Regions from separate parts of the Butyricicoccus porcorum genome, predicted to be linked through region 3. Evidence: predicted binding sites of a transcription regulator. Region 3 holds the regulator's gene; each other region holds the start of a gene.
The links. Region 3 encodes Rex, which represses fermentation and respiration genes when NADH is low (regulators of the CRP and FNR family bind a similar motif). Its sites were predicted from a motif close to ATTGTTAANNNNTTAACAAT; they were not measured.

Region 1: ACLM7Z_RS04380 (acyl-CoA dehydrogenase) is a predicted target of Rex. The motif match lies at 1,728-1,747, and genes of this name have one in related genera.
Region 2: ACLM7Z_RS01980 (phosphoglycerate kinase) is a predicted target of Rex. The motif match lies at 1,509-1,528, and genes of this name have one in related genera.

The regions. Positions count from the first base shown of each region.
Region 1 is NZ_CP178353.1:901,330-904,606, reverse strand. Features, by position in the region: gene acrB (acryloyl-CoA reductase electron transfer subunit gamma) at 1-312, opposite strand, end outside; gene ACLM7Z_RS04380 (acyl-CoA dehydrogenase) at 335-1,480, opposite strand; gene ACLM7Z_RS04375 (NAD(+) synthase) at 1,844-3,277, opposite strand, start outside.
Region 2 is NZ_CP178353.1:432,455-435,731, reverse strand. Features, by position in the region: gene trmL (tRNA (uridine(34)/cytosine(34)/5-carboxymethylaminomethyluridine(34)-2'-O)-methyltransferase TrmL) at 109-594, shown strand; gene ACLM7Z_RS01985 (DegV family protein) at 608-1,480, shown strand; gene ACLM7Z_RS01980 (phosphoglycerate kinase) at 1,642-2,847, shown strand; gene tpiA (triose-phosphate isomerase) at 2,961-3,277, shown strand, end outside.
Region 3 is NZ_CP178353.1:1,532,061-1,535,337, reverse strand. Features, by position in the region: gene ACLM7Z_RS07480 (hypothetical protein) at 1-286, opposite strand, end outside; gene ACLM7Z_RS07475 (DUF2614 family zinc ribbon-containing protein) at 533-847, opposite strand; gene ACLM7Z_RS07470 (hypothetical protein) at 946-1,089, opposite strand; gene ACLM7Z_RS07465 (redox-sensing transcriptional repressor Rex) at 1,226-1,879, opposite strand; gene ACLM7Z_RS07460 (NADP-dependent isocitrate dehydrogenase) at 1,908-3,116, opposite strand.

The DNA of each region.
Region 1 (3,277 bases), 630 kb from region 3:
TGCTGCTGCCAGGATCTGGGAGGTAGCGAAGGTGTCGGAACCGCCGAATTCACGGCCGGATACCAGAACTGCTTCGTCTGCGCCCATTGCCAGGATTTCACGCAGCATGCCTTCTGCCGGGGGAGGACCCATGGTGACAACAATAACCTTGCAGCCGGTCTGATCCTTCAGGGTCAGAGCTGCTTCGATTGCGTTCTTATCGTCCGGGTTGATGATAGCAGCCATAGAAGCGCGGTCCAGGGTGCCGTCCGGCTTGACAGCAACCTTACCAGAGGTATCCGGAACCTGCTTTACGCATACGATAACTTTCATAATACTGTAATCCTCCCTATTCTTACTTGCCGAGTACGTTGTTTGCGATTACCATGCGCTGTACCTGGGAAGTGCCCTCGTAGATCTCGGTGATCTTGGCATCGCGCATCATGCGCTCCAGCGGGTACTCACGGATGTAACCGTAACCGCCGAAGATCTGAAGTGCCTTGGTGGTAACGTCCATAGCGGTCTCAGCAGCGAACAGCTTAGCCATAGCAGCTTCCTTGTTATACGGCAGGCCATGATCCTCGTTGAATGCAGCGCGGCGAACCAGCAGGCGGGCAGCCTCAACCTGGGTCTCCATGTCAGCGATCATCCACTGCAGGCCCTGGAACTTGGACAGGGTTTTGCCGAACTGAACGCGCTCCTTCATGTACTGAACAGCCTGATCCAGTGCGCCCTGCGCAATGCCGAGTGCCTGGGAAGCGATGCCGATACGGCCGCCGTCGAGGGTGGTCATAGCGATCTTGAAGCCCTGGCCTTCCTTGCCCAGCAGACGGTCTGCCGGCAGGTGCATGTCTTCAAATACCAGCTCAGCGGTCTGGGAACCGCGGATGCCCATCTTATGCTCGATCTTGCCGATGGAGAAGCCCGGGTCGTCCTTATCAACGATGAATGCGGAAATGCCGCGGGTGCCCTTGCTCTTATCGGTCATCGCGAAGATAACGTAGGTGCTTGCAACGCCGCCGCCGGTGATGAATACCTTGGAGCCGTTGACGATGTAGGAGCCGTCCTCCTGCTTCTCAGCAACAGTCTGCTGGCCCGCAGCGTCGGTACCTGCGTTCGGCTCGGTCAGGCCGAATGCACCGGTCTTGGTGCTGCTGATGAGCGGGCGGAGCCACTTTTCCTTCTGCTCCGGCGTGCCGTACTTATAAATCGGCCATGCGCACAGGGTAGCGTGCGAGGAAATGATACAGCCAGTGGTGCCGCAGAAGCGGGATGCTTCTTCGATTGCAATCGTGTAGCAGATGGTGTCGCCGCCGGAGCCGCCGAGCTCCTTCGGGAACTGAATGCCCATCAGGCCATATTTGCGCATCTTCTCGACGGTCTCATGCGGATAACGCTCCTGCTCGTCGATTTCTGCGGCAATCGGCTCAATTTCGTTGACCGCGAATTCACGGCACATCTTCTGAACCATTGCCTGCTCTTTTGTAAGCCTAAAATCCATACCAGTAAACCTCCCAAAAAAATGAATTCCAAAATATGAATACATGCGAGCATCCGGGCGATCTGGCTTTACGCCAAAATGCACGCTGCATTTCATGGAATGTGGGTTAATACATATACACACACACATGTATACGATAAATATTATATTCATTCGCAAGGGTTTGTCAAGAATTTCACCCATTTATTTTGTATAAAAGAATCAATTTAACAAGAACTTACCCATCTTTTTTCATACTTATTGACAATTTGTTAATGATTTAACAAATCTTTCGTGCAAAATATACAAATAGTGTTCAAAGCGTGAAAAAAGCGGCGGAATGTGTCAGTGGCACATCCCGCCGCAAATCGCGCATTTTTCTGTTTACAGCTGCTCACACTGTTCCATCCACAGCGCGCTGACGGCATCTGACGGCATACGCCAGTCGCCGCGCGGCGACAGTGTGACCGTACCGACCTTCGGGCCATCCGGCAGGCAGGAACGCTTGAACTGCTGGATAAAGAAGCGGCGGACAAATGTCGTCAGCCATTTTTTGATGGTGGCATCGTCGTACACGCCCGCAAACGCCTGCTTTGCCATGCGGAAAATCTTCTTCGGCTCCATGCCAAAGCGCAGCAGATAATACAGGAAAAAATCATGCAGCTCGTAGGGGCCGACCAGCTCCTCGGTCTTCTGCGAGATTTCGCCGTCCTTCGGCGGCAGCAGCTCCGGGGAAACCGGTGTTGCGAGCACATCGCGCAGCACGCGCCCGGTCTCACCGCCCGCCCGGTCCGCTTCATACGCGGTCAGATAACGCACCAGCGTCTTCGGAATCGAGCTGTTGACGCCGTACATCGACATGTGATCGCCGTTGTAGGTTGCCCAGCCGAGTGCCAGCTCGGACAGGTCGCCCGTACCAATGACCATGCCGCCGGTCTTGTTCGCCAGATCCATCAGCACCTGGGTGCGCTCACGCGCCTGGCCGTTTTCAAACGTGACGCTGTGGTCTTCCATATCGTGGCCGATGTCGATGAAGTGCTGCGTGACCGATGCACCGATTTCAATCGTCTTGCAGGTTGTGCCATACGCTGCGGCCAGGGTCAGCGCATTGTTCTTCGTGCGGCTGGTCGTGCCGAAGCACGGCATCGTAACGGCAATGATGTCCCTGCGGTCGCGTCCGAGCAGATCAAATGCATGAACCGTGACGATGAGCGCAAGTGCGGAATCCAATCCGCCGGATAGTCCGACGACTGCCGTCTTCGCATGCGCATGGCGCACGCGTGTCGCAAGGCCGGTTGCCTGAAGCGTCAGAATTTCTTCGCAGCGTGCAGCGAGGTCGCCCTTGTCTGACGGCACGAACGGTGTCTGTGCAATCGGACGGGTCAGCTCGGTCTCGCGCAGCTCCATATCAAACCAGACACGGGAAACATAGCCTTCCCGGAAGGTATTCTGACGGCGGCGCTCATAAGTCAGACGTGTGACATCGATTTCCGAAATCGTCAGACCGGTGGCAAACCGCGGCGACTGTGCCAGCAGCGTGCCATTTTCCGCAATGATATTGTGTGCGGCAAACACCAGGTCCGTGGATGACTCGCCCTGGCCTGCATCGCAGTAAATATAACCGCACAGGCCGCGGCCGGACTGCATGCAAACCAGATTGCGGCGGTATGCCGCTTTGCCGATGATTTCATCCGAAGCGGACAGATTGAAGAGAATGGTCGCACCGGCGCAGGCCAGATCACTGGACGGCGGATTGGGTACCCACAGATCCTCACAAATCTCCGCGGAAACCGCAAAATCCGGCAGATCGGTACAGCA
Region 2 (3,277 bases), 1.1 Mb from region 3:
TTCGCGTTTTGCCGCAAAACTTGCTTGAAATAGATGCGAAAATAGCCTATTATTATTATATGGCAGCCGCGCAACCAGTGCGCTGCATCAGACAGAAGGGGAATGGATATGCTTGGCATTGTTTTGGTAGAGCCGGAGATCCCACAGAATACCGGCAATATTGCGCGTACCTGTGCCGTCACCGGCTGCACACTGCATCTGGTTGGGCCGCTCGGCTTTGAAATTACGGACAGACAGCTCAAACGCGCCGGTCTGGATTACTGGCATCTGCTCGATGTGCGATATTACGATTCACTGGACGAATTCTGGGAGAAAAACCCCGACGGCACGTATTTTTATGCCACCAGCAAGGGAACCCAGCGTTATACTGACGTCACATATCCGCCGGACGCCTATCTGCTGTTCGGAAAGGAGACGAAGGGTCTGCCGGAGGCCATGCTGGCGGAGCACCCGGAGCGCTGTGTGCGCATTCCGATGCGCGAGGGTGCGCGGTGCCTCAATCTGTCCAACAGCGCGGCTGTGTTGGTCTATGAGGCGTTGCGGCAGAATGACTTTGAAGGGCTGGTCAGCGCAGGACCGTTTCCGGAGATTTGAGAGGTAGCACAAAATGGAAAAAATTTGCATTTTCACAGATTCGACGTCCGATCTGCCGCACGAGCAGGCGGAACGCTGGAATATTGATATCGTCCCAATTCAGATTCAGGCGAACGGGAAGACCTACCGCGAGTATTATGACATCACGCCGGAGGAATATTGGAAGCTCCTGCTGGAGAGCGACGAGATACCGCAGACGTCGCAGATCAAAATGGAGGATCTGATGGCGCAGTACAAAAAGGCGAAGGCGGAGGGCTGCACGCACTGTGTCGGCGTCATCATCAACGGTGCAGGCTCCGGCTCCTATCAGACCGCGAACATTGTCCGCGACATGTTTTATGAGGAATGCGGGCAAGATATGGTGATCGAGCTGATCGATTCCGAGAGCTACACCTATATGTACGGCAATGTCGTTATCGAGGGCGCAAAGCTGCGCGAGGCGGGCGCATCGTTTGACGAGATTGTGCGCACCATGCGCCACAGCATCAAGTGCATGGAGGCATATCTCGGCGTGTACAGCCTGCGCCACCTCAAGAAGAGCGGACGCATTTCCGGCGGCACGGCGTTCGTCGGCGAAGCGCTCGGTCTGCGCCCGATTTCGCTCGTGCGCGCAGGCTCGGTTGATGTGTGCACGAAGGTGCGCGGCGACAAAAATGTCGTGCCGAAGCTGGTCGAGCTGGCGAAGAAGGAGGCGGTCGATCCCGCAGGACAGACGGCCTATGTGGTCTATGCGGCTGTGCCGGAGGAGCAGATTGCGCTTGCCGAGAAGCTGATGCTGGAGGCAGGCTTCGGCTCTGTCGAGCGCTATCCGATTGGTATGGCGGTTACGACAAATGCCGGCCCGCAGTCGATTGCAGTCATTTTTCGCGGAAAACCGCGCGACTGACCCGCAGCTCAGCTGAAAAAATCGCCGGATTGGGCATTTTTTAACAAAAGCATCTTGAAAACTACGCCGCAAGACGGTATAATTTTTGGGTGGAAACGCGCATATTTGCTGCTTTCCACGTATGACAGTACGTTGTTCCAGTTAATAAGGAGTGTTATACAATGGACTACAATAAGAAGAGTGTCGTAGACATCGACGTAAATGGCAAGAAGGTACTTCTGCGCTGTGACTTTAATGTTCCGATGGCAAAGGACGGAAGCGGCGTCATCACCGATGACAAGCGCATCCGTGCAGCCCTGCCGACCATCCAGTATCTGCTGGATAACAATGCGGCAGTTATCGCATGCTCGCACATGGGCAAGCCGAAGGGCGAGTGGAAGCCTGAGCTGTCCATGGCTCCCGTCGCAGCACGCCTGAGCGAGCTGCTGGGCAAGGAAGTCATCCTGGCGAAGGACATCGTCGGCGAGGACGCAAAGGCAAAGGCTGCAGCTCTCCAGCCGGGACAGATCCTGCTGCTCGAAAACCTGCGCTATGACAACGGCGAGACCAAGAACGATCCGGCATTTGCAAAGGCACTGGCTGACCTGGCCGGTGAGGGCGGCGTTTACGTTTCCGACGCGTTCGGCACCGTACACCGCGCACATGCTTCCACCGCAGGCGTTGCCGCTTACCTGCCGGCAGTTTCCGGCTTCCTGATCCAGAAGGAGCTGGAGATCATCGGCGGCGCACTGGCAGCTCCGAAGCGTCCGCTGGTCGCAATCCTGGGTGGCTCCAAGGTTTCGTCCAAGATCGGCGTCATCAACAACCTGCTTGAAATCGCTGATACCATTATCATCGGCGGCGGCATGGCATACACCTTCTCCGCAGCACAGGGCGGCAAGATCGGCGATTCCCTGCTCGAGGAAGACTGGAAGGGCTATGCGCTCGAGATGATCGAGAAGGCAAACGCAAAGGGCGTCAAGCTCCTGCTGCCGGTTGACACCGTGATTGCGGACAAGTTCGCAGCAGACGCAGACAGCAAGGTTGTCGCTGCCGGCGAAATCCCGGACGGCTGGCAGGGCCTGGACATCGGCCCGAAGACCGTTGAGGCATACTGCGATGCAGTTGCTGACGCAGGCACCGTCATCTGGAATGGCCCGATGGGCGTATTTGAGTTCGAGAAGTTCGCAGTCGGCACCAAGGCAGTTGCAGAGGCTCTGAGCAAGACCGATGCGATCACCATCATCGGCGGCGGCGATTCCGCAGCAGCCGTTCAGCAGCTGGGCTACGCGGACAAGATGACCCATATCTCCACCGGCGGCGGCGCTTCGCTGGAGTTCATGGAAGGCAAGGTTCTCCCGGGCATCGCATGCCTCGAGGACAAGTAAGTTTTCGTTCAGTCCGTCCCTGCAGCTGCGCGCCGCAGGGACGCTGAGATATAAAACGTTTCGGCACCTGTTGCCGATCAAAAAAGGATTTTTCTAGGAAGGGGAAAACCAATATGAATCGCAGATATCGCAAGACTATTATCGCTGGTAACTGGAAGATGAACATGACCCCGAGCCAGGCAAAGGCTCTGATCGAAGAGCTCAAGCCGCTGGTCAGCAAGGTCAAGTGGTGTGAGATGGTACTGTGCGTACCGTACGTAGACATCCCGACCGCTGTCAAGGCTGCAAAGGGCTCCAAGATTGCCATCGGCGCTGAGAACATGCACTTTGAGCCGAAGGGCGCTTACACCGGCGAGGTTTCCGCTGACATGCTGAAGGAATGCGGTGTCAAGTACGTTATCATCGGCCATTCCGAGCGCCGTCAGTACTT
Region 3 (3,277 bases):
TCAGCTGACAGAAATACGGGTTGTCTGTCTCCGGATTGCAGTGGCGTGCCATAAACCGGGCGCCCAGTCGATTGCCCCACAGATTGGAAAACAGAAAGACGAACACGCCCATGTACAGCGCTTCCTTAAACGCCTCCCAGAACACGATGTCGGTCATGTTGCTGAATCCGCCCGCCGACAGGTTAAAGCCCATCTTGATAGCGATGTTGTAGACCTCCATGCCGTATGCCATCGCATACGACATAATCAGCCCGAAAATGATGCCCTGTGTCTTTGTCTTCGGCATATGTATCTCCTCCTGCGCACAATGCGCAATATAATGTGAATCCCCGCCTTGCATGCAAAGAAAAAAGCGCATAATATCCGAACTCGGATATTACACGCTTTGCGATAACCAAATACATCTTTGTGCTACACGGTATCTTTATTTTCGCACATGCTGTGGCAAAAAGTCAAGGAACATTTTTTGCAGGAGTACAAAAAAATGCGGTACAGCCGAAGCCATACCGCATTTTCCGTTTTCAGAAGTGCCTTACCAGACCTGATTTCCCTTGCTGTCCATAAACGAACGTTTGCAGTACCGGCATTCGAGCACCGGGCCGATCAGCGGCAGCGGCTTATGGCAGTTCGGGCAGCGCCATTTGACCATGTTGATGGCATAAAATACAACCACACAGAGAATGGCAGCATAGCCCAGACGGTTTGCAATCAGGTTGTTTGCATCCTGCGTTGCAAAACAGATCACGCATGAGATGACGATCATGGCAATTCCTGCCATCAGCACATAAAATGCGATGCGGTGCCACTTGCGGTACGGTTTTTCTTCACGGAACGGCGTTTTTGCCATATATGATCTCTCCTGTTACTTTTTTCTTTTTATTTTAACACATTCCCCCACGGGATGCAACGCCATGCGCTGCCATCCGCGTGAAAAACGGAAATCTCTTAGCAGCAGTCACAGGAATTGCCGCCATTGCAGCCGCCATTGCCGCCCCAGCCGAACGAACCGCCGCCGCAGCAGAAGATCAGGATCAGGATGATAATCCAGCAGCAGTCAAAACCGCCGAAGCCACACGAATTGTTGCACATAACAAATTCCTCCTGTTTCATAATTTCATTCTCATAGTATTGGGTGGACAGGCCGGAGGTGCAGGCAAAGCGAAGTTTTTTCCAAAAAGATCAGCCCGCCCCGCCAAAGCGGAACGGGCTGTATCTGTTTCCCGTGTTATTCGCCGAACTCAAACGGATCCGTCGCCTTCATGTGATAACACAGCTTCATCAGTGAATCGGAAAAATGCACATTTTCCACCGGAACGCCGAGATGATCCTGACGCAGCGACACATTGGAGAAATTCCAGATGCCGCGCACACCACAGCGCACCAGGCGCTCGGAGACCAACTGTGCCTGGTCGGCCGGAACGCACAGCACCGCGATATCCGGACGCTCACGCTCACAGAACAGCTCCAGGTCATGCAGCGCATGCACCGGAATGCCGCGGAAATCGCGGCCAATGACCTCCGCAGCTGTGTCAAATGCTGCAATTGGGCGGACGCCGCAGAAAGAAAAGTCAAAATTGCGAAGCAGGGCGCGGCCGAGATTGCCCACCCCCAGCAGGATGGCGCGCTGACTGCCGGCGACGCCGAGAATGCGTTCCAGCTCGACAATCAGCTTGTCCACACTGTATCCGTAGCCCTGCTGACCGAAGCCACCGAAGCAGCTCAGATCCTGCCGGATCTGCGACGCAGTCAAATCCATCTGCGCTGCCAGATCCTTGGACGAAATTCGTCCGACTCCTTCATTTGCCAGCTGGCGAAGTGTGCGGTAATAGCGCGGCAGACGGCTTATGACTGCCTTGGATACATGCTTTGCGTTTTCCACGGATAATCCTCCTGAGTTCCTTTATTAATCAAAGGGAGGCTTCCAGAGTTTCACGAACAGCCTTGATGAAGCCTTCCGTATTGAGTGGGGTGACATCCTCGAGCGTGGTAATCAGCGCGAGGTCTTTTGTCATCTTACCAGATTCTACGGTGTCAATGCAAGCCTTTTCGAGCTTGTCAGCAAATGCAGACAATTCCGGCAGGCCGTCCAGCTCGCCGCGCTTGCGCAGTGCGCCCGTCCAGGCAAAGATGGTTGCGATGGAATTGGTCGAGGTTTCCTCGCCCTTCAGGTGCTTGTAATAATGGCGCTGTACGGTGCCATGCGCTGCCTCATATTCATAGACGCCCTTCGGGGAAACCAGAACAGAGGTCATCATGGACAGGGAGCCGTATGCAGTTGCGAGCATGTCGCTCATGACGTCGCCGTCGTAGTTCTTGCACGCCCAGATGTAGCCGCCGTTGGAGCGAATGACGCGGGCAACGGCATCGTCGATCAGAGTGTAGAAATATTCCAGACCGAGCTCCTCGAACTTCTCCTTGTACTCGGTGTCATAGATTTCCTGGAAGATGTCCTTAAACGTGTGGTCATACTTCTTGGAAATGGTGTCCTTGGTTGCAAACCACAGATTCTGCTTTGTATCAACTGCAAAGTTGAAACAGCTTCTCGCAAAGCTCTCGATGGAGGAGGTCAGGTTGTGCATGCCCTGTACAATGCCGGAGCCTGCAAAGTTGTGTACCAGCTCGCGGGTCTCGCTGCCATCTTCAGCGGTATAAACCAGCTCAACTTTGCCCGGGCCCGGAATCTTCATCTCAGAGCCCTTGTATACGTCGCCGTAAGCATGACGTGCAATCGTAATCGGCTTAACCCAGTTCTTGACATACGGTTCAATGCCCTTGACCAGAATCGGCGCACGGAACACAGTGCCGTCGAGGATGGCGCGGATGGTGCCGTTCGGGCTCTTCCACATCTCCTTCAGGTTATACTCGTCCATGCGTGCCGCATTCGGCGTGATGGTTGCACACTTGACGGAAACGCCGTACTTCTTGGTGGCCTCCGCAGAGTCGACCGTAACCTGATCGTTGGTCTTATTGCGGTATTCCAGACCCAGATCGTAATACTCAGTCTTCAGGTCGATAAACGGACAGAGCAGCTCGTCCTTAATCATCTTCCAGATGACACGGGTCATTTCGTCGCCGTCCATCTCGACGAGCGGTGTAGTCATTTTAATCTTTTCCATGACGGATTATTCCTCCTGTCTGTATCGGAGCGGCGCAGAAGAGCATTTTCCCCTGTCTGCCGCCTGTTCGGGTGGGATACGGTATGCGATGTACTTTCCTGTATTGCTGCCCGTTCCGCCCATACTGACGGTGCTGCCATTTCCTGGAGAAAATTTTTTCT